2 linked regions of the Anatilimnocola aggregata genome follow. The protein of the gene in region 1 interacts with the protein of each later gene in a pairwise test. Links are inferred from orthologs where the notes say so. Each region holds a gene or a part of one and is shown in the gene's direction. Other genes may lie near its edges.

Evidence for each region.
Region 2: the proteins of obgE (region 1) and rplL interact in binary tests that used the Escherichia coli proteins (3 or more experiments, as listed by UniProt). The link is inferred for Anatilimnocola aggregata from one-to-one orthologs.

What each region holds. Positions count from the first base shown.
Region 1 is NZ_CP036274.1:2,560,450-2,563,667, forward strand. The notes cover bases 151-3,055. They hold obgE (GTPase ObgE), read left to right. Parts: upstream 151-1,056; coding sequence 1,057-2,055; downstream 2,056-3,055. Other genes in these bases: ETAA8_RS09775 (hypothetical protein), read left to right, coding at 151-453; rpmA (50S ribosomal protein L27), read left to right, coding at 626-877; ETAA8_RS09790 (type III pantothenate kinase), read left to right, coding at 2,052-2,828; ETAA8_RS09795 (flagellar motor protein MotB), read right to left, coding at 2,831-3,055. In the rest of the region: more of ETAA8_RS09775, read left to right, coding at 1-150; more of ETAA8_RS09795, read right to left, coding at 3,056-3,118; ETAA8_RS09800 (motility protein A), read right to left, coding at 3,118-3,218. UniProt on the Escherichia coli protein: An essential GTPase which binds GTP, GDP and possibly (p)ppGpp with moderate affinity, with high nucleotide exchange rates and a fairly low GTP hydrolysis rate.
Region 2 is NZ_CP036274.1:7,153,226-7,156,123, forward strand. It holds rplL (50S ribosomal protein L7/L12), read left to right. Parts: upstream 1-1,205; coding sequence 1,206-1,592; downstream 1,593-2,898. Other genes in the region: rplA (50S ribosomal protein L1), read left to right, coding at 1-436; rplJ (50S ribosomal protein L10), read left to right, coding at 501-1,058; rpoB (DNA-directed RNA polymerase subunit beta), read left to right, coding at 2,003-2,898. UniProt on the Escherichia coli protein: The binding site for several of the GTPase factors involved in protein synthesis (IF-2, EF-Tu, EF-G and RF3). Is thus essential for accurate translation.

The sequences.
Region 1 (3,218 bases):
GACCGGGTGATTCCGGCCGCGCTAGCTCCGATTAAGGCGCGCGAGTTTCCGGGCGATCCGAATGCTAAGCTGTTCGATTCGCAAGCGATTACCGAAGTGCCGATTCCGGTGAGCACCCCCGAAGCTGACAAGAGCGTGTGGGGCGTGGTGACTTGGGAAGATGTCGATCCGCGGATCGACTACTTCAGCGTGTTTGTGCAGGGACTGACGAATGCCTATCGCTATGAAGATCCACCGGGGGCATTCAAGAGTGGCGATAAGCCCGGGACGGGACGGCGGTTGATGCACAAGACGCTGCGGCTGAACTTCTGGCGGCCTGGCGATGCGGTGAACGAAACCGAAGAGGAAATTCGATACGGCATGCGGATCGATTCGGACGCAGCCGAGCAGGCGAGGATTTTCAAGCTGTTTGGAACGACAGAACGCCTTGATTACGAGTGGGTGTATCGCTAAACTCTAGGATTCTGCGAGGTTCTAGCGCTAGCATGGCGAACATGCGGGGCATTGATGCCCGGGGCGCTGTTAGCCGATACATCACATTTGCCAGTCGCCGGATGGCCAACAAGCTCCCCCTGGGTGGAGCGGCTTTCGGGGCCGGGCTCGATCGACGTAAAGGGTTACTGTCATGGCACATAAGAAGGGTCAGGGTTCCACCAGCAACGGCCGCGACTCGAATGGTCAGCGGCGTGGTGTGAAGAAGTTTGGTGGCGAAAAGGTCATCGCCGGGAACATTCTGGTCCGCCAATTGGGGACGGTGTTCCGCGCTGGTCGCAATGTCGGCCAGGGTAAGGACTACACGCTGTTCGCTTTGGTCGACGGGGTGGTGAAGTTCGATCAAGACAGCCGTCGCATCAATGTTGACGTGGCTGCCAACTAGTTCAAACGTGGCCAGTTTCCCACGATGAGTTTCGCTCATTGGGTGTGGGAAGGTTGCTTGCCCGGATCGAAGCTGACAGGATGAAGGCTCACGCGCTTTCGAGGCTCGTGGGCCTTTGCTATTTTACGAATGAGTTTTTTGCGCAGTGGTTCGTGCCGGAAGGTTAGAGTCGTGCAGTCATGTTTGTCGATCGCGTTCAAATTGAGGTTCAGGCCGGCAAGGGTGGCAATGGGTGCATGAGCTTTCGCCGGGAGAAGTACGTACCCAACGGCGGCCCCGATGGTGGTGACGGCGGCAAAGGGGGCAGCGTGATTATTGTCGCGCGGAATGGTGTGAATAACCTTGCGGGCTTCTCGCACCAAAAGTTCTGGAAGGCGAACTCCGGCAATCACGGCAGCGGAGCGAACAAGTCGGGTAAAGATGGCCACGACCTGACGCTCGAAGTTCCCGTCGGCACCTTGATTGTCGATTGCAAGAACGACTTCGTGCTGCGCGACATGATGAACGAAGGCGATACCATCGTCGTCGCCCGCGGCGGTGAAGCAGGCAAGGGAAACACGCGGTTCAAGACTTCGACCAATCGGGCCCCGCGCGATCATACGCCCGGCGGCGAAGGAGAGAAGCGAGAGCTGATTCTCGAACTAAAGGTGATCGCCGACGTCGGCATCATCGGCAAGCCCAACGCGGGCAAGAGCACGCTGCTGAGTCGCTTGACCAAAGCGCGGCCGCAGATTGCCGACTATCCGTTCACCACGAAGTATCCGAACTTGGGCATGGTGCAGGTCGATCGCGACCGCCACTTCGTGCTGGCCGATATTCCGGGTTTGATCGAAGGGGCCAGTCACGGCGCGGGACTGGGGCACGAGTTCTTAAGGCATGTCGAACGAGCCGGGATCTTGGTTCACCTCGTCGAACCAGAGCCAGCCGACCAGACCGATCCGCTGACGAACTATCACGCGATTCGCGAAGAGCTCTCGCTGTATGACAAAGACCTGGGGCTGCGGCAAGAGATTGTCGCTGTGACTAAGGCCGAGTTGCCCAGCGCCGCGGAAGTGCGGCAGCAGTTGCAGGAGTCGATTGGTTCGCCAGTGCTGCTGATTTCGGCAGTCACGGGGGAAGGGCTGAATCACCTGATGCAGGCTGTCACCACTGCCTTGGATGCAAAGGTCGTCGCATGAGTGCGGCGCAGCTGATCGCCGTCGATATTGGCAACAGCTTCGCCAAGCTCGGGTGGTTTGCTAAAGACGCGGTTGCTGCGAACGAGCTACCGCTGCCAACACAGGTCATCGACTTTCGGACTGACATAGGTCCCGGCGATGAACTGCTGGAGATGTTGCCGCGCGAGGCAGTTCGCTGGCGGGTCTCGAGTGTGAATCGAGCCGGGCAACAACGGCTGAGCCAGTGGGTGCAGCAGCATCGGCCGGCCGATGACTATCGCCTGCTCACGCGGCACGACCTACCCCTTGATGTGCAGGTCGATGAGCCACTGAAAGTCGGGCTCGATCGACTGGCCGCAGCCGTCGCGGCCAATGTGCTGCGAACTGCCCAGACGCCAGCGATTGTGATTGGAGCCGGGACCGCGGTGACGGTGAACCTGCTGAGCGCCGAAGGGGTCTTCCTGGGTGGGACGATTCTCGCTGGTTTTCGCATGTCGGCCGAAGCACTCTTTGGCGGTGCCGAGCAGTTGCCACTGACGACGTTTCATCCGAACGAAGAACCACCCGAAGTCGTTGGCAAGAATACCGAAGCGGCCATTCGCAGCGGACTCTTCTGGGGCGCTGTGGGGGCCGTGCGCGAGATCGTCACGCGGATCAAAGCGGACCTTGCGACTGAGCCCGAGTTGTTCATCACCGGAGGCGACTTGCGCAGGCTTTCGCCACTCGTCGATGAGCGGGCGCGGTACCTGCCGCACATGGTGTTGAGCGGAATCGCGGTAGCAAGTCGAAGCTGAAGTTAGTTCGCTTCGCCGAGTAACTCGGTCCGGCGCTCGTGGGCCGCGCGGAGGTTGCTGCTGATGATGGCGTCGAGTTGGGCGGCTTCTTCGGCGGGGCGATCGGGGCGACCGAACTTGGCGTGAATCGAGCGGGCAACGCCTTGGAACTTCTCGCTCTGCTTGAACTCGCTCAACGAGAAGAGCAGGACGAACATCACGAGGAGCAGCGTCATCAGGTCGCTATAGGTGATGAGCCAATCGGGCGTGCGGTCGGTCGGCTCGGTGGTGATTGAGTTGAGGCCGAGCATCAGGCGGTCCCTCGTTCCAACTGAGCACGTGCGGCAGGAGGCAGATAAACCTTCAGACGCTGGGCAATGAGTCGCGGATGCTCACCGGCTTGAATCGCCA
Region 2 (2,898 bases), 4.6 Mb from region 1 along the record:
ACTGGCTGCGGCAGCAACTGCTGCTGGTGCCGACTTTGTGGGCCAGGAAGAATTGGCTCAGAAGATCAAGGACGGCTGGACCGATTTCGATGTCTGCATCGCCGCTCCCGACATGATGGGTCTCGTTGGTCCGCTCGGTCGCGTGCTCGGCCCGCGTGGCTTGATGCCGTCGCCTCGCGCCGGCACCGTGACGCCCGATGTATCGCGCGTGGTCAAGGAATACAAAGCTGGTAAGGTCGAATTTCGCAACGACAACGGCGGCATTGTGCACGCAATTGTTGGCAAGGCGAGCTTCGAAGCACCCAAGCTGAAAGAGAACATCGAGGCCTTCGTGCAGTACGTGTTGGGCCTGAAGCCAAACACGGTGAAGGGCACTTACGTAAAGAGCGTGGCCCTTTGTGCCACGATGAGCCCGGCGGTTCGCATTGCAGTGTAGTGATTGCTGTTTGCTGGCGTTTTGTTGGTCGGCAATTGGATTTCATTGAGAATAGAAGTGCGGCATGAGCAAGACACTAAAGCGTCTGATCACTGAAGAAATCAAGCAGCGGCTGCAGGGCGTGAACGACGCCGTGCTCGTCAACGTGATTGGCTTGGATTCTTCGAACACCTATAACCTGCGGCGCGAGCTGAAGAAGAAGGGCCTGTCGTTGATGGTGGTCAAGGCGAGCTTGGCTCGTCGCGCCACTGAAGGGACTTCGCTGGCGCCGGCATTCGAAGGTGGCGAGGGAAGCTTGGCAGTGGTCTATGGCGGCGAAGACTTCGTCTCGCTGGCCAAAGAGATGGCTGCAATCCACAAGAAGCCAGAGTTTGAAAAATGCCTGCCTCGCGGCGGCGTGATGGATGGCGAGAAGCTCTCGGCCGAAAAGATGAAGGAAGTGGCCAAGTGGCCCAATCGCGTGGGGCAAATCAGTTTGCTGCTCGGGCAGATTTTGTCGCCCGGAGCCAAGCTCCTCTCGCAAATCAATCAGCCCGGCGGTGCTCTGCTCAGCCAGGTCAAGAAGATTTCGGAAAAAGAGCAGGTTTCAGAAAAAGAGGGTGCCGAACCGGCTGCCAGCTAGTTCGCTCCTATTTGTATATCTTGGGTGGCCCGCCGCGTGTGGCTGGGCGTTTACTAATTGGTGATTTTCAGCGGTAGTTGCGGTCGGTGCCGTCCAATCAAGGTATTGGGCACCAACCGGCCGCGGGTTCAGAAAGGGTTGTGTATCATGGCTGACGTAGACATTTCGTCCTTGGGTGATCAAATCGCCAACCTGACGCTCAAGCAGGCCAAAGAGCTGAGCGATTACGTGAAGGATAAGTACGGTATCGAACCTGCTGCAGGCGGCGGCATGATGATGGCTGCACCAGCTGCTGATGCTGGCCCGGCCAAGGCTGCCGAGCAGACCGAGTTCGACGTCATCCTCACCGCTGCTGGCGACAAGAAGCTGGAAGTCGTGAAGGCCGTGAAGGCCATCACTGGCGCCTCGCTGATGGACGCCAAGAAGTTGGTCGACGCTCCTCCAGCGAAGATCAAGGAAAAGGCCTCGAAGGAAGACGCTGCCAAGGTCAAGGCTGATCTCGAAGCTGCCGGTGCTACTGTCGAATTGAAGTAGTTTTGGGTGGTAGATCGGCTGGCTGGAGTCGGTTCAGCTAGCTGTTCTTGGGTTTAACGGGGTTCCCTACTGGTCCCGTGATGGTTTTGCGCGTACGCTATGAAGAATGGCGGATGTTGTTTCCTAACTCTTGGCGCCGCAGGTGGTTTGTTGCTCTCGCGGCACAGGCAGGCAGAATTGATCGACACCCCGGACCCGTCCAGCGGTTTTTCGCTACTGGAATGGTGCGGGGTCGTCTCGCGCGCAGTCGGTGTTAACGGCGGCCCTTCACGTATTTCGTCACCACTTGTTATGGCGGTGCTGAGCGGCTGTTAGCTGTTCGCATCGTCCGACCGGTTTCGCTGATAGCTCACGGATGACGCTCGGCGGTTGGCAGCAACTCTTTCTCCTGTTTGGAGTGTTTCCGGCTTATGGCTATTCCTACCCAGCGCCGCTTGATTCCCCGCGAAGTCCGTCAGTTTGGTTCGGGTCGCGAGCAGCACCCGATTCCGAATCTGACCCAGATTCAAACCGAAAGCTACGCTGCGTTCCTGCAAGAAGATATTCCAACTGAAAAGCGGAAAGATCACGGGCTCGAATCGGTCTTGCGCGAGATTTTTCCCGTCGAAAGCTACGACAAGACGATCAAGCTTGAGTATCTGCGGTACGAACTCGGCAAACCTCGCTACACGCCCGAAGAATGCCGCCAGCTACGTTTGACCTACGGCAAGCCCTTTCGCGTTTGGCTCCGCCTCAACAAAGAGCAGCCGATCGAGGAAGAAGTTTATCTCGGCGATATCCCCGTTATGCTCGGTGGTGGTGAATTCATCATCAACGGTGCCGAGCGCGTGGTCGTCAGCCAGTTGCACCGCAGTCCGGGTGTCGACTTCGTCGAAGAACTCGAGGGAACCAGCGATCGCAAGTTGCCAAGTTGCCGCATCATCCCCGAACGCGGCAGCTGGATCGAAGTCAATGTGACCAAGAAAGATGCGCTCAATGTGCGCATCGATCAAAGCGGCAAGTTCTCGGCCGTAACGCTGCTCCGCGCGATGAGCGCCAAGTACAGCACCGACACCGATCTGATTCGTGCTTTTTACGAGACAACCTCGGAGAAGATCACCGATGGTCGCAGTGTCGTAAAGATCGAAGGGAAGATCTCGGTCGACGACGTTTGCTATCCTGTTAGTTCGGAACGGGCTGGCGAAATCATCGTCGAAGCTGGTCACAAAATTTCGAAGACTGCGGCGGAAATCATCTGCACCGCAGGCGTTTCGAAGGTCGAAGTGATGCCGGTTCCCAAGGTGCCGGTCGTCCTCAACAGCCTGGC